DNA from 2 places in the Streptomyces stoeckheimensis genome. Region 1 is predicted to be linked to the other one. Evidence: riboswitches for the same ligand, from Rfam matches in the RefSeq annotation. Region 1 holds a riboswitch; the other holds the start of a gene.
The links. Region 1 has a riboswitch for glycine ahead of gcvP (aminomethyl-transferring glycine dehydrogenase). Riboswitches for the same ligand answer to the same signal wherever they lie in the genome.
Positions count from the first base shown of each region.

Region 2: it holds a riboswitch for glycine, as region 1 does, so the genes downstream of both, gcvT (glycine cleavage system aminomethyltransferase GcvT) here and gcvP (aminomethyl-transferring glycine dehydrogenase) in region 1, are expected to answer to the same signal.

Region 1 covers NZ_CP169550.1:7,429,815-7,441,803, reverse strand. Annotated here, with positions in the region: gene ACE1OC_RS33765 (DUF5999 family protein) at 278-484, shown strand; gene gcvP (aminomethyl-transferring glycine dehydrogenase) at 582-3,467, opposite strand; glycine riboswitch at 3,667-3,765, opposite strand; gene ACE1OC_RS33755 (PRC-barrel domain-containing protein) at 3,884-4,249, shown strand; gene ACE1OC_RS33750 (DNA polymerase IV) at 4,711-6,639, opposite strand; gene ACE1OC_RS33745 (MerR family transcriptional regulator) at 6,729-7,385, opposite strand; gene ACE1OC_RS33740 (bifunctional nuclease family protein) at 7,566-8,039, opposite strand; gene ACE1OC_RS33735 (MerR family transcriptional regulator) at 8,147-8,920, opposite strand; gene ACE1OC_RS33730 (FHA domain-containing protein) at 8,940-9,479, opposite strand; gene ACE1OC_RS33725 (DUF881 domain-containing protein) at 9,963-10,907, opposite strand; gene ACE1OC_RS33720 (small basic family protein) at 10,913-11,245, opposite strand; gene ACE1OC_RS33715 (DUF881 domain-containing protein) at 11,242-11,989, opposite strand, start outside.
Region 2 covers NZ_CP169550.1:2,858,335-2,870,323, reverse strand. Annotated here, with positions in the region: gene ACE1OC_RS12830 (L-serine ammonia-lyase) at 1-478, opposite strand, end outside; gene ACE1OC_RS12825 (APC family permease) at 633-2,285, opposite strand; gene glyA (serine hydroxymethyltransferase) at 2,458-3,714, opposite strand; gene gcvH (glycine cleavage system protein GcvH) at 3,729-4,109, opposite strand; gene gcvT (glycine cleavage system aminomethyltransferase GcvT) at 4,218-5,333, opposite strand; glycine riboswitch at 5,518-5,621, opposite strand; gene ACE1OC_RS12805 (AAA family ATPase) at 5,801-6,487, shown strand; gene ACE1OC_RS12800 (enhanced serine sensitivity protein SseB) at 6,588-7,298, shown strand; gene ACE1OC_RS12795 (enhanced serine sensitivity protein SseB C-terminal domain-containing protein) at 7,366-8,106, shown strand; gene ACE1OC_RS12790 (ABC transporter permease) at 8,581-9,576, shown strand; gene ACE1OC_RS12785 (ABC transporter substrate-binding protein) at 9,679-11,460, shown strand; gene ACE1OC_RS12780 (ABC transporter permease) at 11,587-11,989, shown strand, end outside.

The DNA of each region.
Region 1 (11,989 bases):
CCGACCCCCGGCCGGTTCTGCCCATTCGGCCTAGCCCACTCGGGCCCCCAGCTAACCATCCGAAATGACAGGGGAGTTGAGCTGAACCGCCCGCACGGGTGATGCGTCATCAATCTATGAGGACAGCTGCTGGGAAATCCCTCCGGACACCGCGCCGTGGGGGAACACTGGGGACTCTGACCGAGCCAAGTCGTTGATACGGGGGGCGGCCATGAACCACGCGCACAACGCACCGAGCCGCAGCACACAGACCACACCGCAGCGAAAGAACGCATCCATGTGCCAGCACAAGCCAGCATGCCCGTCCGCCGACTCCGCCGACCGGGAGGCCGCGCACCCCGTGGCCGTTCACCCGGAGCAGGGTTGGAGCCTGCTGTGCAACGGCGTCCTGCTGTTCGAGGACACCGGTGAGCTGCTGCCGGACGGCCGGATCATCGCCCCGCACCGCCCGCTCGCGGCGACGCAGGTGATGAAGGCGGCCTAGCCGACGACGGAAACGAAAGGGGCCGGCCCAGGAGAGAACTCCCGGACCGGCCCCTTCGTCATGTCACTTCGTCATGTCACTTCTGCATGTCACTGCATCAGTTGTCGTACTCGTCCAGCGGCGGGCAGGAACACACCAGGTTCCGGTCGCCGAAGGCACCGTCGATGCGGCGCACCGGCGGCCAGTACTTCTCCGCGGCCGACACCCCGCCCGGGAAGACGGCCTCGTCGCGGGTGTACGGGTGGCTCCACTCGCCGCCCAGGGCCGCCGCCGTGTGCGGGGAGTTGGCCAGCGGGTTGTCGTCCACCGGCCACTCGCCGCCCGCGACCCGCTCGATCTCGGCGCGGATGGCGATCATCGCATCGCAGAAGCGGTCGATCTCGGCGAGGTCCTCGGACTCCGTCGGCTCGATCATGAGCGTGCCGGCGACCGGGAAGGACATGGTCGGCGCGTGGAACCCGTAGTCGATCAGGCGCTTGGCGATGTCGTCGATGCTCACGCCCGTCGCCTTCGACAGGGGGCGCATGTCGATGATGCACTCGTGCGCGACCAGGTTGCCCGGGCCGGTGTAGAGCACCGGGTAGTGCGGCTCCAGGCGCTTGGCGATGTAGTTGGCGCCGAGCACCGCCACCTGGGTCGCGCGCTTGAGGCCTTCGCCGCCCATCAGGCGCACGTACGACCAGGAGATCGGCAGGATGCCGGCCGAGCCCCACGGAGCGGCCGAGATCGGGCCGACGCCCGTCTCCGGACCGGCGGTCGGCTGGAGCGGGTGGTTGGGCAGGTACGGAGCCAGGTGCGCCCGGACACCGACCGGGCCGACGCCCGGGCCGCCGCCGCCGTGCGGGATGCAGAAGGTCTTGTGCAGGTTCAGGTGCGAGACGTCGCCGCCGAAGTGACCCGGCTTGGCCAGGCCCACCAGGGCGTTGAGGTTGGCGCCGTCCACGTAGACCTGGCCGCCGGCGTCGTGCACCTGGGCGCAGATGTCGGCGACGTGCTCCTCGAACACACCGTGCGTGGAGGGGTACGTGATCATCAGCACGGCGAGCTCGTCGCGGTACTGCTCGATCTTGGCACGGAGGTCGTCCGCGTCCACCTCGCCGTCGTCGGCGGTCTTGACGACGACGACCTTCATGCCGGCCATCACGGCGCTCGCGGCATTGGTGCCGTGCGCGGAGGACGGGATGAGGCAGACGGTGCGCTGCTCGTTGCCGTTCGCCCGGTGGTAGGCGCGGACGGCCAGCAGGCCGGCGAGCTCACCCTGGGAGCCGGCATTCGGCTGAATGGAGACCTTGTCGTAGCCGGTGACCTCGCAGAGACGTTCCTCCAGCTCGGTGATGAGCGTGAGGTACCCCTCGGCCTGCTCGACCGGGGCGAACGGGTGCAACTGGCCGAATTCCGGCCAGGTGACCGACTCCATTTCGGTGGTCGCGTTGAGCTTCATGGTGCAGGAGCCCAGCGGGATCATGCCGCGGTCCAGCGCGTAGTCCTTGTCCGAGAGCTTGCGCAGGTAGCGCAGCATCGCGGTCTCGGAGCGGTGCTGGTGGAAGACCGGGTGGGTCAGGTACTCGTCCGAGCGCAGCAGCCCCTCGGGAAGCGCGTCGGCCGTGGTGGCGTCGAGCGCCTCCAGGTCGGCGGTGACACCGAAGGCCGCCCACACCGCGTCCACGTCGGCGCGCAGGGTGGTCTCGTCGCAGGAGGCGGAGACCAGGTCGGCGTCCACCTGGTACAGGTTGACCCCGCCCTCGCGGGCCGCGGCCACGACCTCGGCGGCCCGGCCCGGGACCCGCGCGGTGACGGTGTCGAAGTAGGCGCCGTGCACGACCTCGACCCCGCCGGCCGTCAGACCGGCCGCGAGCAGAGCCGCGTACCGGTGCGTCCGGCGGGCGATCGTCCGCAGCCCGTCCGGGCCGTGGTAGACGGCGTACATGCCGGCCATGACGGCGAGGAGCACCTGGGCGGTGCAGATGTTGCTGGTGGCCTTCTCGCGGCGGATGTGCTGCTCACGGGTCTGCAGCGCCAGGCGGTACGCCTTGTTGCCGTCCGCGTCCACGGAGACGCCGACGAGGCGGCCGGGCAGCGAGCGGGCGTGCTTGGCCTGGACGGCCATGTAGCCGGCGTGCGGTCCGCCGAAGCCCATCGGGACGCCGAAGCGCTGGGTGGTGCCGACCGCGATGTCCGCGCCCAGCTCGCCCGGCGAGGTCAGCAGCGTCAGGGCGAGCAGGTCGGCGGAGACGGCGACGATGGCGCCGAGCGCGTGCGCCTGCTCGATGACCGGCTTGATCTCCCGCACGGCGCCGGAAGCACCCGGGTACTGGAGGAGCACGCCGTAGACGCCGCGCTCGGCGATCTCGGCCGGAATCCCGTCCGACAGGTCCGCGACGACGACCTCGATGCCGATCGGCTCGGCGCGGGTCTGGATCACCGCGATGGTCTGCGGCAGCGCGTCGGCGTCGACGAGGAAGACGTTGCCCTTGGCCCTGCCCACGCGGCGGGCCAGGGTCATGGCCTCGGCGGCAGCCGTGCCCTCGTCGAGCAGGGAGGCGCCGGAGGTCGGCAGGCCGGTCAGCTCGGCGACGACGGTCTGGAAGTTCAGCAGGGCTTCGAGGCGGCCCTGGGAGATCTCCGGCTGGTACGGCGTGTACGCCGTGTACCAAGCCGGGTTCTCCATGACGTTGCGCAGGATCACCGGCGGCGTGAAGGTCCCGTAGTAACCGAGACCGATCATCGACGACAGCACCTGGTTGCGGTCGGCGAGCTCACGCAGCTCGGCGAGCACCTCGGCCTCGGTCCGCGCCTCGGGCAGGTTCAGCGCGGCGGTGGTCTTGATCACATCCGGCACCGCGGCTGCGGTGAGCTCGTCCAGCGAGCCGTAGCCCACATGGGCGAGCATCTTCGCCTGCGCCTCGGCGTCCGGGCCGATGTGGCGCTGCTCGAAGGGGATGCCTCGCTCCAGCTGGGAGAGCGGAATGCGGTTGGCGGTCATGTACGGAGGCCTCCTGGGTCGTACGACCTGCGAGGGGCACCACGGCGCGGGCACCCGGACGGCCTCCCCCTCTGTCATCACAACCTGAGAGCTTCACCGGGCCGCGCGGGGGTCGCCCACGAGGTCCGGCTTTCACCGTCGGTGAGGAGAGGGACCGGCACTGCGCGCCCGGTACCCGCCCCTGCTTTCCAGAGTGGCCTCACCACGTGCGGTACGTATGCCTGAGAGATTCCGGGGAGGATTTGCTCCTTCGGCGCCTCCGTCTCACTCACTCGGAGGACTCTCCCGCACAGGGTCAACAGCCGTCACCCAGCCTACCAGCGAGGATCTGCGGACCTCCCTCGAGTGGCCCCCTCTCCGGAAATGCACTTTTGTAGTGCTTACGGAGGAGTTGCGCCCAATGGAGGGACCGGACCGTGCAGACCGACATCGATCCCCGCAGCCTGATCGGCCGCAAGGCGTTCGACCGCAATGGCACCAAGATCGGCACCGTCGACGAGGTCTACCTCGACGATGCCACGGGCGTCCCGGAATGGGCCGCCGTACGCACCGGACTCTTCAGCCGGGACGCCTTCGTCCCGCTGGAGCCCAGCGAGATGGTGGGCGACACCCTGCGCGTGCCCTTCGAACGCTCCCTCATCAAGGACGCCCCCGACTTCGGCGTCGGCCGCCACCTCTCCCCCGAACAGGAGCTGCAGCTCTACCACCACTACGGCCTGGACCTGGCCCTCCCGACGGACTTCCAGCACGACTTCGGCCACAAAACCCCCGACACCCCCTGACCCACCCCCACCGGGGCCGGCAAGCCCGACCTTCCAGGCAGCGCTCCGCAGAAAGCCGCCTGCGGACAGCGGAGCAGGGGCGCTCAGCAGGCAGCAGGCACTCAAACCAGTACCGACAGCCGGCACAAGCGACCGCGGAGGCCGGGCCACCGGGAGGTTCTCCGAGTCCTGGCCCGGTAGTCCAGGACGGCCGCGCCCCGGCGATCTGCCCGTCCCGTACGCCGCAGCCGGGAGCGGCCCGTCACCCAGCAGCCCGCGAGCTAGGCCGTCTCTTCCGAATCTTGCCGGGCCCGCGGCGCCTGGCACGCGCTCTCTGCGCACCGGGCGAAATCCCAAGTACGTCCAGTACGCAGGCTTCCGCCCGGCCCGGCGAAACGGCTGCTCCAGCCAGGAGGAGGAATCGCCCTCGGGTCCGCCGGTGCGGAGCAAGCGCCGCCCTGACCGCCCGCGCCCGCAACCTCTCAGGCTCCCTGCGGAGCCGTCGAGCCTCCGACCCCCACGGCCCGGTCCCCTACCAGCGGCATCGGGTCGGACGGCTCCAGCTCGGGATCGTCGACCAGGAACGTTCGCACCCGACCCGGCTCGGATCCGGGCTGCTCGAACCGTACGGTCACCCGCCCGACCCCGCTGCCCTGCACCCACCCCGGCCCGTACACCGCATGCCGCACATCGCTCCCGGCCGGCCACGAGCGCTCACCCACGCCTTCGCCACCCCCCGACCGCCCCTGCCCACCCGCCTGCCCCGCCCCCTGAACCTGGTCCTGACCCGGCCCGTGACCGTGGCCCTCGCGGGATCCCTGCCCCTCCCCGGCACCCTCCACCCGCCCGGACCCAGCCCCCTGCCCCTGCCCCTGCCCCTGAACATGGCCCGGGCCTTGGCCCTGCCCGTGACCGTGGCCCTGCCCCTGGCTCAGCCCCTCACGGGGTGTCTGGCCCTCCCCGGCACTCCCCACCCGCCGGGACCCAGCGCCCTGCTCCTGCCCCTCCTGGGCTACCCGGCCCGCCCCGGCACTCCCCACCCGCCCCGGCCCAGCACCTCGCCCCTGGCCCGCGGCCTCACCCAGCACTTCCCCAGCACCCTGCCCCTGGCCCTGCTGTGCTCCCCGCGCCCGCCCGGTGCCCCCATCCCGAACCGGCCCGGGTCCCTGTCCAGCGCCCTCACCCGACGCGTGGCTCTCCTGACCCCCGTCAGCGTCGACCGCGCCCTGCCCCGAGCCCCCGCCGAACGGCGCAACACCGTCGGCACGAGCCGCAGCCACTCCCACTCCCGCAGCCGGCCCCGCAGCCGCGTCATCCGCCCCCGCCCGCGCAGCCATCGCATCGGCGAAAGCGAACAGGTCCTCCTGCGTGTAGTCCGCCAGCCCCGTGACACCCACCCCCAGCAGCCGCACCCCGCCCGTGGTGTCCACGGCCTCCAGCAGCCGCGCCGCCGCCTCCCGCACCACCGCGGGGTCGTCCGTGGGCCCCCGCAGGGTCTCCGAGCGCGTCAGTGTGGAGAAGTCGTACCGCCGAACCTTGAGCACGATCGTCCGCCCCGAGTGCCCCGACCCCCGCAGCCGCTCCACGCACCGGTCCGCGAGCCGCTGCACCTCGGTGCGGATCCGCACCCGGTCGTGCAGGTCGACGTCGAAGGTGTCCTCCACGGACACGGACTTCGCATCGCGTTCGGCGACGACCGGCCGCTCGTCCACGCCCAGCGCCATCCGGTACAGCCCGACCCCGTGCGAGCGGCCCACCATCCGGACCAACTCGTCCTCACCGGCCTCCGCCAGCTCCCCCACCGTCGTGATCCCGGCCCGTCGCAGGTGCTCCCCCGTGGCCGGCCCCACCCCGGGCAGGGTCCGTACCGACATCGGGGCGAGGTGCGCCCGCTCCGTGCCCACCTCGATCAGCAGCAGCCCGGCCGGCTTGGCCTCCTCGGAGGCGACCTTGGCCAGCATCTTGGACCCCGCGAGCCCCACCGACCCGCTCAGCCCCGTCACGGCGGCGATGTCGGCCCTCAGCCGCTCACCGACGGCCCGCGCGGTCTCCGCGTCGAAGGCGACGCCCCCCGCCTCCAGGTCCACGAAGGCCTCGTCCAGGCTCAGCGGCTCCACGAGGGGGGACAGTTCCCGGAGCATCCCCATGACCGTGTCGCTGACCTCGCGGTACAGGCTGAAGCGCGGAATCAGGCACGCGCCGTTCGGGCAGAGCCGCCGCGCCTGGGCCATCGGCATGGCCGAATGCACCCCGAAGCGCCTGGCCTCGTAGGAGGCGGTGGCGACGACCCCGCGCGGCCCGAGCCCGCCGACGATGACGGCCTTGCCGCGCAGGCTCGGCTTCGACGCCTGCTCCACGGAGGCGTAGAAGGCGTCCATGTCCAGGTGCAGGATGGTCGGCGCGGATCTCACAGCTCCGATGCTGCCCTACACCACTGACAATCGGCCCGAGTGCGAACACGGACACGAACGCCGGCCCCGCCGTCAGGCGGGGCCGAGCCTCAGACGGCCCGGTTCCTACGGGCGGCCAGCTCATCGGCCGGGTTGTGCCCGACCACCGTCTCGCCCGTGTCCACGCGCTCCCCGTGGAGCTGCGACAGGGCGTTCTCGACATCGCGCCAGACCACGCCCACGGCGATCCCGAAGACACCCTGGCCGCCCTGGAGCAGGCTGACGACCTGATCGGGCGAGGTGCACTCGTACACGGTGGCGCCGTCGCTCATCAGCGTCATCCGCTCCAGGTCCGAGAATCCCCGGTCGCGCAGGTGCTGCACGGCGGTGCGGATGTTCTGCAGCGCCACCCCGGTGTCCAGGAAGCGCTTCACGATCTTGAGGACGACCACGTCCCGGAAGCTGTAGAGGCGCTGCGTCCCCGACCCGTAGGCGGGGCGCACCGTGGGCTCCACCAGCCCCGTGCGCGCCCAGTAGTCGAGCTGCCGGTACGTGATGCCGGCCGCGGCACACGCCGTCGGCCCTCGGTATCCGACCTGCTCGGGTGCGGTCTCACCACCCACTGACCCCACCGGCCCCACCGAACCGACCGGCGCGGGCTCCGGCTGACGGCGCGCGGAGTTGCCCGCACCACCGTGCAGCGGGTACGGCCCACCGTCACTCCGTGCGGGGATGCCCCCGGTCATACCGTCGCCCGTGACTCTCACGCCGACCCTCCGTCCTTGACCTGCCATCTCGAAGGTAGGCAGTCACCAGGGGTGCGTCAACGATCGCCACACTCGGCACGCCGAGTGATAATCACCCTGAGAGTGGTTTCCCGTACCCCATTGCGGGGAAAGGCTACTCGAATGGGCTGAAATATCCGGGAGGACGGCGCGACCCGCGCCTCACTGCGGGCCGGTGCCGAAGTCCTCTGGCGAGATCTGGTCGAGGAACTCGCGGAACTTCTCCACCTCGTCCTCCTGCTCGTCCGGGATCGCGATTCCGGCGTCGTCGAGCACGCCGTCGCTGCCGAAGATCGGCGTCCCGGTCCGCAGGGCGAGCGCTATGGCATCGGATGGCCGCGCGCTCACCTCGACTCCACTGGCGAAGACGAGCTCCGCGTAGAAAACGCCCTCCCGCAGATCCGTGATCCGGACCTCGGTGAGCTCCTCGCCGATCGCCTCCAGCACGTCCTTGAAAAGGTCGTGCGTCAGCGGCCGGGCAGGGGCCATGCCCTGCTGCGCGAAGGCAATGGCGGTCGCCTCCCCTGGTCCGATCCAGATGGGGAGGTACCGGTCGCCTCCCACTTCACGCAGGAGCACGATCGGTTGGTTCGAGGGCATTTCCACCCGGACACCCACAACGTCGAGCTCGTTCACACAGCAACCCTAGGACCTGCCCGGCAGGTTTGGGTAGTCGGGCTCCCCCAAGCCTGCCCCGAAGCCCCTCCGAAGTCGCCCGAAGTCGGCCCGAAAACCCCTCTGGATCAGCGCAGCCGCACCCCGAGAGCAGTTTGTACGAGTGCCTCGTGCAGCCGTACGGAGAGCCCCGCGAGCTCCTTCATGGTGGCCTCCGCATGGGCCCTGGTCTGCGGATTGCGGTGCCGGCGCAGCGGCGAGACCACCTGCTCCACCAGACCGGCCTCCCGGTCGGCGGCGGCCTTCATCGCCCGCAGGTGGCGCGGCTCCAGACCGAATCCGCCGAGATCGGCCACCAGACGGGCCACGGTGACGGCCTCGGCGTCGAAACCGCCGCCGGGCGCCTCTGCGAGGAGCCCGTACGACTCCCACTCCACGAGCTGGACCTCGTCCACCTCCGCCGCGGCGATCAGCTCGGCCCGGCCCACGCGGGCCACGGTCGGCCGCTCCCGGCCCACCTCGCCGTAGAGGGCGACGGGGCTCGCGGGGTCGACGGACTCCCCGTGCGCCGTGGGCGCCGGGATACGGATCTGCTCACCCCGTGCGAGCGCGTCGAGCTGCTCGCGGATGACCTTCAACGGGAGGTAGTGGTCGCGCTGGAGCCGCAGGACGTGGGCGAGGCGCTCCACGTCGTCGGTGCTGAACTTGCGATATCCGGAAGGTGTGCGCCGGGGCTCGACGAGCCCCTCCGCTTCCAGGAAACGGATCTTCGAGATCGTGACTTCGGGGAACTCGTCACGCAGCATCGTGAGCACCGTGCCGATGCTCACCAGCCGCACGCCCGAAGAGGCGGCGGTGGCGGTGCCGCCCTTGGCGGCACCGCCTGCCGGGATACGCAGCATGGGACCTTCCCTTGAAGGGTCAGTGCCCCCGCAGGCTCGCGTAGAAGACCAGCCGGTACTTGCCGATCTGCACCTCGTCGCCGTTGTGCAGGGCGACGGAGTCGATCGGTTCACGGTTCACGTACGTGCCGTTGAGGCTGCCGACGTCGGAGACGGTGAAACCGTCGTGGCTCCTGCGGAATTCGACATGGCGCCGGGAGACGGTGACGTCGTCCAGGAAGATGTCGCTCTGCGGGTGCCGGCCGGCCGTCGTCAGCTCGCCGTCCAAGAGGAACCGGCTGCCGGAGTTCGGGCCTCGCCGCACGATCAGCAGAGCAGAACCCGGGGGCAGCGCTTCCACCGCGGCCTGGGCCTCGGGGGACAGCGAGGACGACACGTGCGTCTGTCCCGACACCTCGGCCTCGTAGGCCTCCAGGCCCGAGATCGAGATGGTGGACGTGGTCTCCGAGGCACGCTCCGGCGTCAGACCCGCCCGCAGCGGCGCCCCGCAGTTGGAGCAGAACCGGCTCGCCGCATCGCTGCGGTGCCCGCACCTGCTGCAAATCTGCTCGGCCGACATGGACGGCTCCTCGCGCCGCGGCTGCCCCGCGGAGGCATTGGTGGCATACGGGTCGGGGGCAAACCCTCCACCCGTACTTGAGGTTGATGGTTCACCGAAACCTATGCGTCCGGTACCGGCAGGGTCAACAGCCGACGCGCCGTGCGCGCCCGAATTGTCACCCGCCCCGGCAACCTCGTCGCGGAAGAGCGGCCGGTCGCCCTGCCCTTCCACGTCTCCACGCCCCGCGCGATGCCTGGCCGCACCGCTTTCCTCGCGGTTCTTCTTGCCGAACAACTTCTCAAACAACTTCACGGGCGATTCCCCTTGACCGAAACAGACCCGCCCGTGGGGCAGGACGAACTCCGAATGCAACACCTGCCGACCCGGACATACTTACAACGTCCGTAACCATCAGACAGTTTCCACCACGCACCGCGACTTCGGTGCGTCGACCCCCCGCAGGCATTCGCCCGCGTGAGCCCGTCTCCCGCGCCTCCCGCATCACGACGATGACGACCGAGCGTAGTCAGGCTGCTTCGCAGCCCGCAAGGCATCCACAACGATCTTCGCCGGACGTGTGACGCTGACGACGGCCTGCTCCTTCTCCAGCGACTGGACGACGCCACCGGGAATGTTGAGCGCCGGCTCCAGGTCCTGCGGCTTGCCGATCACCTTGAACTCGTAGGGCTGTGTGATCTTCTTACCGTCGATCGCGACCCCGTCCTCCTCGTCCGAGAAGTACGAGTCCGCCACGATCCGCACCCCGTTGATCTGGATCGCCTCGGCCCCGGCCGCCCGCAGCTCCTGGAGGGTGTCCAGCAGCTTGTCCGACTGCACCTGGCCCTTGGGGTCCGTGATCTTCAGCACGATCCCCGGTCCTTGCGCGGCCACCGTACCGGCCAGGATCCCGAGTTGGCGCTCCTTCTCCACGGTCTGCTTCCGGGCCTCCTCGGCCTGGTTGGAGCTGCTCTCCAGCTCCCGGCGCTGGTCGTCGAGCTTCTGCTTCTCGTCCTCCAGCCGCTTGGTCCGCCCGTCGAGCTCGTCGAGGATCCGTACGAGGTCCTCCTGACGGGCACCGCGCAGCGCGCTGGAGTCGCTGTTCGACCGCACCTGAATGGCCAGACCGAGCCCCAGGACGAACAGCAGCACCGCGACGATCAGTTGGGCACGGCTCACCCGCGGCGGCCACAACCCGGCCGCCAGCCGCTGCCGCCCGGTCTGCTCGGGGGCGGTCTGCTCGGGGGCGGTCTGCTCGGACCCGGCCGGCGCGTACCCGCCGGGCACGTGACCGCTCGACGCGGCTCCGCTCTCCTCCGGGCCCCGCTCCTCGCCCCCCGGTCCGGGCTCGTGGCCCACGGGCCCGGTCGGCGGCTCCAGCGGAGGCTGCGCCTTCGGCCGCTGTGCCGCGGCCCCGGGCTCCTCGGGCGGGGTGTCGTTCGTACTCATCGGCCTCACGCCCGAAACACGTGCCGGCGGATGGCCGCGGCGTTGGAGAAGATGCGGATGCCGAGGACGACGACCACACCCGTGGACAGCTGCGACCCGACCCCCAGCTTGTCGCCGAGGAAGACGATCAGCGCCGCCACGACCACGTTCGACAGGAACGACACCACGAAGACCTTGTCCACGAAGATGCCGTCCAGCATCGCGCGCAGGCCTCCGAACACCGCGTCCAGCGCCGCGACCACGGCGATCGGCAGATAAGGCTCCACCACGGCCGGCACTTCGGGCCGGACGAGAAGTCCGACCACCACTCCGACCACGAGGCCCAGTACCGCGATCACGATGCACCCTTCTGCTGCTCTGCTGCTGTAGCCGTACGTACGGTCAGGCTCGACGCGGCCGGAAGGCGCATCTCGGCCTCGGACGACAAGGAGTAGCGGATGCCGTAGTTCTCCTGCAGCACGTGCAGGTACTGGCCGTCCGCGGAGTCCTGGAACGCGGTCCCGAGGCGCTTCTTGTCGCCGATCGCCAGTACTTCGTACGGCGGCACCAGCGGCCTGTTGTCGACCAGTATCGCGTCACCCGCGGCCCGGATCGCCGACAGCGACGTCAGCCGCTGCCCGTTGATCGAGATCGCTTCCGCCCCCGACTGCCACAGCCCGTTGACGATCTTCTGCATATCGCGGTCGCGGAGCCGCCCGGTGTCCGAGAATCCGGCGCTCTCGCGCGGCGCGGAGCCGTCTCCGCTCGACGAGCCCTTGGCGTCGTCCACCGTCAGCTTGATACCGGGCCCGTGCACCTCGGTGGCCCCGGACAACAGCGCCACCAGCTGGCCCTGCTCGCCGCCGTACTGCTTGAGCGCCTCGCGCTGCCGGGCTGCGACGGTGTCCCGCAGCCGCTCGATGTCCCGCTCCAGACCGTCCGCGTGCGCGTCGGCCCGCTCGACCCGGTCGATGAGCTCGTGACGCTCCTTGGCCAGCACCGGCGCGGTCGCCCGCGCCTGCGCGGCGCCCAGGGTGACGACACTGGCGGCGAGCACGAGCCCGGCGGCGAGACCCAGTTTGGCCTTGAGGGTCCGCGGCAGG
Region 2 (11,989 bases), 4.6 Mb from region 1:
CCACGACGAACCCGCCGCCGACCGAGTAGTAGGTCTTCTCCAGCAGCGGGGTGCCCGCCTCGTCGTACGCGAAGAGCGTCATGCCGTTCGCGTGGTACGGGAGCGAGCGCCGGCGGTGCAGGATCAGCTGGTTCGGCTCGTCGAAGTCGATCTCGTGGCCGTCACCTATTTCCGTGCCGAGCAGGCGCAGGCGGCCCGTCTGGCGGATGCGCTCGACCTCGGCGTCGGCGGTCTCCACGTTCACGGTGCGGGGCGAGTGGCCCTCCAGGCCCAGCAGCACCGCCTTGGGGGTGCCGTGGCCGTGCCCGGTGGCCCCGAGCGAGCCGAAGAGCTCGGCCCGGACCGAGGCGGTCTGGGCGAGGACGCCGTCCTTCTTGAGCCGGGTCACGAACATGCGCGCGGCGCGCATCGGTCCGACGGTGTGGGAGGAAGAGGGACCGATGCCGATCGAGAAGAGATCGAAGACGGAGATGGCCACGGTTGCGGACTCCTATGTCTGCTCGTGGGTGGGAAGCGTGGGCAGGAGGGGCTGATCGGGTTGATCGGGGATGATCTGCGGATTTTGTCCGGCAGCCGAGCTTAACGCGGTGAGGTGAACAGCTCGGCCGCCGGACGGGTCGGGAGGGGGACGCTCAGGCGTGGCTCAGTGCGCGCTCCGGTGCGTCGGACTGCTCGGCGGCGCCGCTGTCGGCCCCGGGGGCGTCCAGGACCGGGTCGGGGCCCGGGAGGCCCGCGTAGTGGGCCTTGACCCCGGACCGTACGGCCCAGAAGTAGAAGCCCAGGGCCGAGAGGCCCACGAGGGCGATGTCCACGCCGCCCGGGATGATCCCGTGGCCGCCGAATTCCTTGCTGCCGAGCGCCGACAGGGTGCCGAGCCACAGCAGGAAGGCGATCATCCACCAGGCCGGGGCGAACTGCTTGGCCAGGTTCTTCTCGCCCTTGCGCTTGAGCACGACGGCCGCGATCGGGGCGGCGACCAGGGTGAGCAGCACCACCTTGCCGGTGTCGGGCCACTTGGACCAGTACAGGGCGCAGGCGGCGAAGGCGAAGGTGATCGGACACAGGATCCTGGCCGCCGGCAGGCGGAAGGGACGGGGCAGCTCGGGCTTGGTCCTGCGGAAGACGCCGACCGCGATCGGGCCGATGAGGTACGAGACCACCATCGCGGCGGAGACCACGCTGGCCAGGGCCTCCCAGCTGTGGCCGACGGTGACCAGCAGCAGGATCGAGAAGCCGAGGTTCAGCCACATCGCGGGACGCGCGGTGCCGTACTTCGGGTGGACCTCGCGGATCTTCTTCGGGAAGAAGCCGGTGTCCGCCAGGTTCTGCGCCATGTACGAGGCCGAGGCGACGTTGCCGATGTTGGCGCCGGACGGGGAGATGAAGGCACCGAACTGGAGCATCGTGACGACCCAGTGCAGCATCAGCATCTTGGCGAGGTCGGCGAACGGCGAGGAGAAGTTGATGCCGCTCCAGCCGCCGGCCTCGGCCAGCCTCGTAGGCGGGACACCGCCGATGAAGGCGATCTGCAGGGCCAGGTAGATGACCAGGCCGAGGGAGAGCGCGCCGACCAGGGCCAGCGGAATGGCGCGGCCGGGGTTCTTGGCGGCGCCGCCGAGGTTGACGACGGCCTGGAAGCCGTTGAAGGCGAAGACCACGCCGGAGGTGGTGACGGCGGTCATGACCGCCGACCAGCCGTTGGGCGCGAAGCCGCCGTGGTCGGTGAAGTTGCCGGTGTGGAAGCCGGAGGCGATCAGGGCGATCACGGCGAGCACCGGGATGGCGAACTTGACCAGGGTGAGGAGGTTGTTCGCCTTGGCGAGCAGCGCGACCGACCAGTAGCAGGCCAGCCACAGCGCCACGGTCAGGAACAGCGCCATCGCCATGCCGGAGGTCGTCAGCCCGCCGTTCTCGACCAGGCCCTTGGCCCAGCCGAAGTTCCAGGAGGACATGTACTGCGTACCGGCGATGGACTCGATCGGGATCAGGGCCGCGATGGCGATCCAGACCGCCCAGCCGGTGATGAAGCCCAGCACCGGCCCGTGCGAGATGGTGCCGAAGCGGGCCATCGAGCCGGGCAGCGGGTAGGCGGCGCCCACCTCCGCGTAGGACATGGCGATCATGCCGATGAAGACGGCACCGATGACCCAGGCGATGATCGCCGCGGGTCCTGCGACGGCGGCCGCCTGGCCCGCCCCGAAGAGCCAGCCCGATCCGAAGATCGAGCCGAGCCCGATCATGATCAGGGCGAAGAGACTGAGTCCCTTCTTGTTCGCTGCGCTCATGTCCATGGGGTGTGCTGTCCGTCCTGCCAGGGGGTGCGGTCGTTCCTTATTCGGAGCCTATTTGCCATTTATTGGAAGAATCAGCGGCAAGAGGTCGCATCCGCCTGGGGCTTTGGTCATGAAAGGGGCCCGGCCCTGTGCACAACAAGACCGGGCCCTCCCAAGCCGGTGCCTAGAGCGTCGGGTACAGCGGGAACTTCGCGGCGAGCGCCGAGACGCGCGCCTTGAGGTCCTCGGCGTCGTAGGCGGGCTTCAGCGCCTGCGCGATGATCTCGGCGACCTCGGCGAAGGCCTCGGCGTCGAAACCGCGGGTGGCCAGCGCCGGCGTACCGATCCGCAGACCCGAGGTGACCATCGGCGGCCGCGGGTCGTTCGGGATGGCGTTGCGGTTGACCGTGATGCCGACCTCGTGGAGGCGGTCCTCGGCCTGCTGGCCGTCCAGCTCGGAGTTGCGCAGGTCGACCAGGACCAGGTGCACGTCGGTGCCGCCGGTGAGGACGTCCACGCCCACGGCCTTGACGTCGTCCTGGACCAGACGGGCGGCGAGGATCTTCGCGCCCTCCAGGGTGCGCTCCTGGCGCTCCTTGAACTCGGGCGAGGCCGCGACGAGGAAGGAGACGGCCTTGGCCGCGATCACGTGCTCCAGCGGGCCGCCCTGCTGACCCGGGAAGACCGCGGAGTTGATCTTCTTGGCCAGCTCCTGCGTCGACAGGATGACACCGCCGCGCGGACCGCCGAGGGTCTTGTGCGTGGTGGTGGTGACGACGTGGGCGTGCGGGACCGGGTTCGGGTGCAGACCCGCGGCGACCAGGCCGGCGAAGTGCGCCATGTCGACCATCAGGTACGCGCCGACCTCGTCCGCGATGCGGCGGAAGGCGGCGAAGTCCAGCTGGCGCGGGTAGGCGGACCAGCCCGCGACGATCAGCTGCGGCTTGGTCTCCTTGGCGAGGCGCTCGACCTCGGCCATGTCGACCTCGCCGGTCTCGTCGACGTGGTACGGGACCACGTTGTAGAGCTTGCCGGAGAAGTTGATCTTCATGCCGTGGGTCAGGTGACCGCCGTGGGCCAGGTTCAGGCCCATGATCGTGTCGCCCGGCTTGATCAGCGCGAACATCGCGGCCGCGTTGGCCTGCGCGCCCGAGTGGGGCTGCACGTTCGCGGCCTCGGCGCCGAAGAGCGCCTTGATGCGGTCGATCGCGATCTGCTCGACCACGTCGACGTGCTCACAGCCGCCGTAGTAGCGGCGGCCGGGGTAGCCCTCGGCGTACTTGTTGGTCAGGACCGAGCCCTGGGCCTCCATGACGGCGACCGGAGCGAAGTTCTCCGACGCGATCATTTCCAGGGTGGACTGCTGGCGCACGAGTTCGGCGTCGACGGCGGCGGCGACGTCCGGGTCGAGCTCGTGGAGGGGAGTGTTCAGTACAGACATCAGGGTTCCCTGGGTCAGTTGCCGGCGGTGAGCTTGGCGTACTCGTCGACGGAGAGCAGGTCGGCCGGCTCCTCCGTGACGCGCACCTTGAAGAGCCAGCCACCCTCGAACGGAGCCGAGTTCACGAGCGCCGGGTCGTCGACGACGTCCTGGTTGAACTCGACGATCTCGCCGGTGACGGGGGAGTACAGGTCGCTGACCGACTTGGTCGACTCCAGCTCGCCGCAGGTCTCGCCCGCGGTCACCGTGTCGCCCACCTCGGGGAGCTGGGCGTAGACGACGTCACCGAGCGCGTTGGCCGCGAACTCCGTGATGCCGACCGTCGAGACGCCGTCCTCGGCGACCGACAGCCACTCGTGCTCCTTGCTGTAACGCAGCTGCTGGGGGTTGCTCATGACCTGATTCTCCTGGATGCGGGGGAGTGGATACGAACGGTGGTCCTGCTGACCGGCGCGACGCGCCGATGAGCGCCGATGAGCGGCGCGGTGCGGTGCGGTACGGGGCTACTTCTGCCGCTTGTAGAACGGCAGGGCCACGACCTCGTACGCCTCATGCGTACCGCGAATGTCCACGCCGACGCCGGAGGTGCCGGGCGCGGCGTGCGCCGCGTCGACATAGGCCATCGCGATCGGCTTGCCCAGCGTCGGGGACGGGGCGCCCGAGGTGACCTCGCCGACGACCTGGCCGTCGAAGGTCACGGAGAAGCCCGCGCGCGGAACGCGGCGGCCCTCGGCGATCAGGCCGACCAGCTTGCGCGGCGGGTTGGAGGCGGCGCGCTCGGCGGCGGCCTCCAGGGCGGCGCGGCCGACGAAGTCGCCCTCCTTCTCGAACTTCACGACCCGGCCCAGACCCGCGTCGAACGGGGTGAGGGAGGTGGTCAGCTCGTGCCCGTACAGCGGCATGCCCGCTTCCAGGCGCAGGGTGTCGCGGCAGGACAGACCGGCCGGGACCAGGCCGACGCCCTCGCCCGCCTTGGTCAGGGCCTGCCACAGCTCCACGGCGTGCTCGGGGGCGACGAACAGCTCGAAGCCGTCCTCGCCGGTGTAGCCGGTGCGTGCGATCAGCGCGGGCACCCCGGCGACCGTGCCGGGCAGGCCGGCGTAGTACTTCAGCCCGTCCAGGTCGGCGTCGGTGAGGGAGGCGAGGATGCCGGGGGACTCCGGACCCTGCACCGCGAGCAGCGCGTACGCGTCGCGGTCGTCGCGGACCTCGGCGTCGAAGCCGGCGGCGCGCTCGGTGATCGCGTCCAGGACGACCTGGGCGTTGGAGGCGTTCGCGACGACCATGAACTCGGTCTCGCCCAGGCGGTAGACGATCAGGTCGTCGAGGATCCCGCCGTCCTCCTGGCAGATGTGCGTGTAGCGGGCGCGGCCGACGCCGACGGTGGAGATGTTGCCGACCAGCGCGTAGTCCAGGACCTTGACGGCCTCCGGGCCGGTCAGGGTGATCTCGCCCATGTGGGAGAGGTCGAACAGACCGGCCTTGGTGCGGACGGCGTTGTGCTCGTCGCGCTCGCTGGCGTACCGCAGGGGCATGTCCCAGCCCGCGAAATCGGTCATGGTCGCACCGAGCGAGCGGTGCAGCGCATCGAGGGCGGTCAGGCGGGGGGCAGTGCTCATGGGTGTGGCTCCCGGGTCCCAGGGCATGACATGACGAGGAGGAGTTCCTCCCCATCTGTCATCGGAACCTGAGAGGTTCGCCGAGAGTTCCCCGCTTCCAGGGGAAGGCCATCGACTTGCACCTTGGGTGGAACCGTCGCCGGAGCCCTCACGGGCGGTGGCGCGGCTCGCTTTTCAGATCTGCCTCATCCACGCGGTACGGGGCCTGAGAGATTCAAGGGAGGTACTTGCTCCTTCGGCGCCCGGGCACCGCCTTGCGGCGTGCCGGGACTCTCCCGCGCGGATTCAAGCGGCCGGTATGCAGTTAGGTGTCCAGATGGCGCACATCATTGCACGACGTGCGGCCGAATGGGGGAGGGGGTCCGCAAGCGGAGCGGACCCGGAACGGAACCGGCGCCGCCGGATTACCGTCTCTTTACACTCAGGGGGAACGGGTCCAGTGACCCGTATCGGGGGAGGCGATCACTGTGCGGAGATTCGGAGTACTGGCGGCGACGACCACGGGCACCGTCGAGGGCGCGGTGGCCGGGGTGCCGACGCAGCGTGCCCTCGTACGGGATCCGGCGGCGGCCGGGGCGGCGGGGGAGCCCGCAGCCGTACGCGACTTGCGCGGGTCCGAGGGCCCGCGGACGCTCCGCTTCGCCGCCGGGGACGTCGTGGTGGTCTCCGGACTGCCCGGCGGCGGCAAGAGCACCCTGATCAAGCGGGCCGCGGAGGGCGGCGGCATCGACTCCCAGGACGCCCGCGAGCGGTGGGAGCGCCGGATGCCGGCCGCCCTGCCCTACGCGGTGTACCGGCCCGCGGTCCGGATCGCGCACTACTGGGGCCTGTGGAGGGTCCTGCGCTCCGGGGCCCCGGCCGTCGTCCACGACTGCGGTACGCAGAGCTGGGTACGGGCGCTGCTGGCCTCGGCGGCCCGGCGGCGCGGCCGCGCGCTGCACCTGGTGCTGCTGGACACCACCCCCGAGGAGGCCCGGGCCGGGCAGGCCGCGCGGGGCCGGGGCGTCTCGGCGTACGCCTTCGCCCGGCACCGGGGGGCGGTGGCCCGGCTGCTGCGCGAGGCCGAGGCGGGCCGCCCGCCGGCCGGCTGCGCGTCGGTGACCCTGCTGGACCGCCCGGCGGCGTCCCGGCTGACCTCGATCGGCTTCCTCTAGCGGTCGGCCGGCGGTCGGCCGGCGGTCGGCCCCCGGTCGGGGTGTCGCAGGCGCCCGTTAATCTCGGGTCGAGACCAAGGGCAAGCGAGCGGAGACGTACATGTGGCCGGGTAACGAGCTGGAGCAGGTGCTCGGGGCGGCGCTCGGACAGGCGGACGCCGGGGGACGGATCCTCGAGGTCCTCGGGCGGAGCCACCTGTGGATCCCGCTGCCCGGCGGCGTGAACAGCCTGAACCTGCCCACCATGGACATCGACGGCGCCGCCTACGTGCCCGTCTACAGCTCCGAGGAGCAGTTCCGCGCCTGCGCCGGACCCGCCATGGACTTCGCCGTCGCCCCCGCCGTGGACTTCGCCCGCGGCCTGCCCCCGCAGCTCGGCATCGCGGTCAACCCCGAGGGATCCGTCGGCGTGCCCCTGCCCCCGCCGGCCGTCGCGGAGCTCTGCCGCACCGGCCGCAGCCCGCTCGACGGCCCCGCCACCGGCGGCCGGGTCCGGCTCTACGAGCCCGACTGGCAGGAGGACCCGGTCGAGTTCCTGGCCGCCGCCGCGGAGGAGTTCCGCGCCACCGGAGTCGTCGCGGCGGCGCACCGCTGCCTCGCCAGCGTCGAGGGCGGCTCGCCGGAGCTGTACGTCGGGGTCCACCTGCTGGGATGGGAGCCCGGCATGCGAAACGCCCCGATGGACGCGCTGGGGCGGGCCCTGACCCGCGTACCACCGCCCTGGCCGGTGCAGTTGATCCTGCTCGACGCCGCCGAGGACCCGGTCGTCGACTACATACGTGAGCGCGTACGCCCCTTCTACCTGCCGTAGTGACGCTTAAGCTGGTGGCCGACACGCGTGGACGACGGGCGGACGAACAGACGAAGAGGGGTACCGGGTGAGTGCGTCAGGCACGGCCGCGGTCGGGCAGGTCGAGCACATGCTGCGCCAGGTGACTCCGGGGCGCTACGAGAGCTACGAGTCTCTCCTGCACGCCCTGGCCGAGGGACGGCTGTGGATGCTCCTCTGGCAGGGGCGGCCCGGCTCCCCGGAGGCCCAGTACGGCGGCATGGAGGTCGAGGGCCTCGGGTACGCGCCCTGCGTGACCTCCCCGCAGGAGCTGGCCGCCAGCGGCTGGAACCGCGGGTACGAGGTGGTCACCGGCCGGGACATCGCCCGTGCTCTCTACCCCGACCGCTGGGGGCTGTGGCTCAACCCGCACGCCCAGGGCGGCGGCGTCGGCATTCCCTGGGCCGACCTGCGCCGGATCGCCACCGGGCTGGACCGGATGCCGGCCGGCCCGCTGCGGCTGTCCGAGCCCGCCATCGAGCTGCCGCAGTTCTACGGGCTGCTCACGCAGCACGCGCACCGCACGCCCGCCGTCCGCTCGCTGCGCCGCGCCTGGGTGCAGCCCGCGCTGGGGTCCCCGTACCTCGCCGTCGGGCTCGACCTGTACGACGCCTCCGCGCACGCGCTGGAATCCGTGCGCGAGATGATGCGCCAGTCGGTCGGCGCGGTCCCCGAGGGAGTGCCCGTGTGCACGGTCGCGCTCGCGGACGAACACGATCCGGTGGCGATGTGGCTGCGGGCGCAAACCAGGCCCTTCTATGACCGCGAGGGACAGGCGCCCGCCTACTGAGACATCGGTATTCAGCCACCCGAGGCCGCACGGAACAGTCGTTCCGTGCGGCCTTTGCGTTGTCCTGATTTCGACGCTGATGTACGGCCAATAGGCGCGCTAGTGCGCCGAGTTGGGCGCCATGTCCGATTCCGTACCGAACAGGATGTCTTGCTCCGCTGAGATGACAGCGAAGTCCGGATAACGGGAACTCGACCCTCAGATCACGGTTGCGCATCCATTCACCTGCGGGTCTGGCGGCTGATCGAGCGCCCGATGAAGACTCCCCACCCAAGAGCGGGTGAGTCTTCCAAAGGCGAACCCGTCACGGGAACTTCGCCTGTTGTTTCGCACAGCACCACGCGCACCACCAGCACGCCCCGTTCCGCAGCAACACATCCGTACCTCGCACTCCGAGCGCCACTCCGCACCAACGCCGCCACAGCGGCGGGCATGGGCCGGCCCACCCGTCGGCCGAGAGGGGTCCCCACCACGATGACGGCACCACTGCACGACATGAGCGCGGAGACACCCGCACCCGTGTCCGTAGCCGACGTCCCCGCCAAGGCCATCGAAGGCCGCTCGCCCGGCCGCATCGCCTGGATGCGGCTCAAGCGCGACAAGGTCGCGCTGGCCGGCGGTTTCGTCGTGCTCCTGCTGATCCTCGTCGCACTGTTCGCGCCGCTGATCGTCAGCGCGTTCGGCCACCCCCCGGAGGAGCTGCACGAAGACCAGCTGGACCCGTTGCTGGGCCTGCCCGCCGGTGACTACGGCGGCATCAGCAGCGACTTCCTGCTGGGCGTCGAGCCGGTGAACGGCCGCGACGTGTTCAGCCGCATCATCTACGGCGCCCGCATCTCCCTGCTGGTCGCCTTCCTGTCCGCCTTCGTGGCGGTCTCGCTGGGCACCTTCTTCGGCATCGTCGCCGGCTACTTCGGCGGCTGGGTCGACGCGGCCATCAGCCGGGTCATGGACCTGCTGCTGGCCTTCCCGCAGCTGCTCTTCATCATCGCGCTGGTCTCGGTCGTCCCCGCCAAGCTCTGGGGCTTCGAGGGATCGGGCCTGCGGATCGCCGTACTGGTCCTGGTGATCGGCTTCTTCGGCTGGCCCTACATCGGCCGCATCGTCCGCGGACAGACCCTGTCGCTGCGCGAACGGGAGTACGTCGAAGCCGCGCGGAGCCTGGGCGCCGGGCGGATGTACATCCTCTTCCGCGAGCTGCTGCCGAACCTGGTCGCCCCGATCACCGTCTACGCGACGCTGATGATCCCCACCAACGTGCTGACCGAGGCCGCGCTCAGCTTCCTGGGCGTCGGCGTCAAGCCGCCCACACCGTCCTGGGGCGAGACCCTCTCGACGGCCGTGCGGACCTATGAGGACGATCCGCTCTTCATGATCTTCCCCGGCATGGCGATCTTCATCACCGTGCTGGCCTTCAACCTCTTCGGCGACGGCGTCCGCGACGCCCTCGACCCGAAGGGCTCCCGTTAGCCGTCCCAGCAGGTCATCCCGCAGGGCACCCGTAGGTCAGAACCGCAGGGCACACCGGAACCCGGCTTCGAACCGGAATCACAACGGAGGGTTGCGAGCATCGTGACTACCCATCGCATGTCCAAGCGCAGGCTCGTCGCCGGCACGGCCGTCGTGCTCGCGACGATGCTGTCCGCGACCGCCTGTGGCGGAGACGACGGCAAGGCGAAGACGGAAGACAAGCCGGCCGCGGCGGGCGGCTTCAACGCCGCCATCGGCAAGGTCGCCAACGCTTCGACCAAGGCGGGCGGCGAGCTGAAGTTCGTCGGTACGCAGGAAGCCGACTCGTGGGACCCGCAGCGCGGCTACTACGGCTTCATGTGGGACTTCTCCCGCTACTACGCCCGCCAGCTCGTCAGCTTCAAGGCGGAGCCGGGCTCCAAGAGCACCGAGCTCGTCCCCGACCTGGCCACCGCCAACGCGGAGATCAGCGACGGCGGCAAGACCTACAAGTACACCCTCAAGGACAACGTGACCTGGGAGGACGGCACCCCCGTCACCGCCCAGGACGTGAAGTACGGCATCGAGCGCACCTGGGCCCAGGACGTCATCTCCGGCGGCCCGGTCTACCTGATGCAGGTCCTCGACCCGAAGACCGAGTACCCGGGTCCGTACAAGGACACCAGCCCGGACAAGCTCGGCCTCAAGGCGATCGAGACCCCGGACGCGAAGACCATCATCTTCAAGCTCCCGCAGCCCAACGGCGACTTCGAGCAGATGCTGGCCATGCCGGCCGCCAGCCCGGTCAAGCAGGACAAGGACACCGCGGCCAAGTACGGCCTCAAGCCCTTCTCCAACGGCCCGTACAAGATCGACTCGTACGAGCCCAACAAGAGCATGAAGCTCTCGCGCAACACCGCCTGGAAGGCCGAGTCGGACACCATCCGCAAGGCGCTCCCGGACACCATCTCGGTCACGTTCATGGCGAACGCGGACGACATGGACAAGCGCCTGATGAACGGCGAGTTCGACCTGGACATCAACGCGACCGGCATCGGCCAGGCGGCCCGCGCCACCGCGCTGAAGGACCACAAGGACAACCTGGACAACGGCCAGACCGGCTTCATCCGGTACGCCGTGATGCCGCAGACCGTCGCGCCGTTCGACAACATCGAGTGCCGCAAGGCCGTCATCTACGCGGCCGACAAGAAGTCCCTGCAGACCGCCCGCGGCGGCCCGCAGGCCGGTGGCGACATCGCCCCCAACATGCTGCCGCTGGGCATCAAGGGCGCTGACGGCAAGTACGACCCGTACGAGGTCCTGAAGAACGACGGCAAGCCGAACGTCGAGAAGGCCAAGGCCGCCCTGAAGGCCTGTGGCAAGGAGACCGGCTTCAAGACCACCATCGCGGTCCGCAACAACAAGCCGGTCGAGGTCGCCACGGCCGTCTCCCTGCAGAACGCCCTGAAGCAGGTCGGCATCGAGGCCGACGTCGACCAGTTCGACGGCGCCCAGACCTCCGGCATCATCGGTTCGCCGAAGGTGGTCAAGGAGAAGGGCTACGGCATCATCATCATGGGCTGGGGCGCCGACTTCCCGACCGGTCAGGGCTTCTCCCAGCCGCTGGTCGACGGCCGCTTCATCCTGCAGAGCGGCAACAACAACTTCTCCGAGCTCAACGACCCGGCGATCAACAAGCTGTTCGACGACGCCATCGCGGAGACCGACCCCAACAAGGCCGGCGACATCTACAAGCAGATGAACCAGAAGGTCTCCGAGGCCGCGGTCTACCTGCCCTTCGTCTACGACAAGACGATCTCGTGGCGCAGCAGCCGCCTGACCAACGTCTACACGTCCGACGCGTACAACGGCCGGTACGACTACGCCTCGCTCGGCGTCCAGTAGACAAACCGTCCGATTCAGTTCCAGTGCCACACCCGCTAGGCACGAAGGGCAGGTGATGGCCGCGGCGGCGGCTCGGGGGCGCTCTCCAGAAGAGGGCGTCCCCGGGTCGCAGCCAGGCCGAGCGCAGTGCTTGCATATCTCATCCGGCGGATCTTCGCCGTCATCGTCATGCTGTTGGTCATCTCGCTGGTGACCTTCGGAATCTTCTTCCTCTTCCCGAAGATGATCGGGACGGACCCGGCCCTGTACTTCGTCGGCAAGCAGTCCGACCCCGCCGCCATCGAGGGCATCCGGCAGAAGATGGGTCTCGACGACCCGATCCTCGTCCAGTTCGGCAAGTTCGTCGTCGGGCTGGTGGCGGGTCGTACGTACGCCAACGGCAACGACGTCACGCAATGCGCCGCGCCCTGCTTCGGCTACTCCTTCAAGACCGAGCAGGAGGTGTGGCCGCTGCTGACCGACTGGCTGCCCGTCACCCTCTCGCTCGCCGCCGGTGCCGTCGTGCTCTGGGTGATCGGCGGTGTCGCCG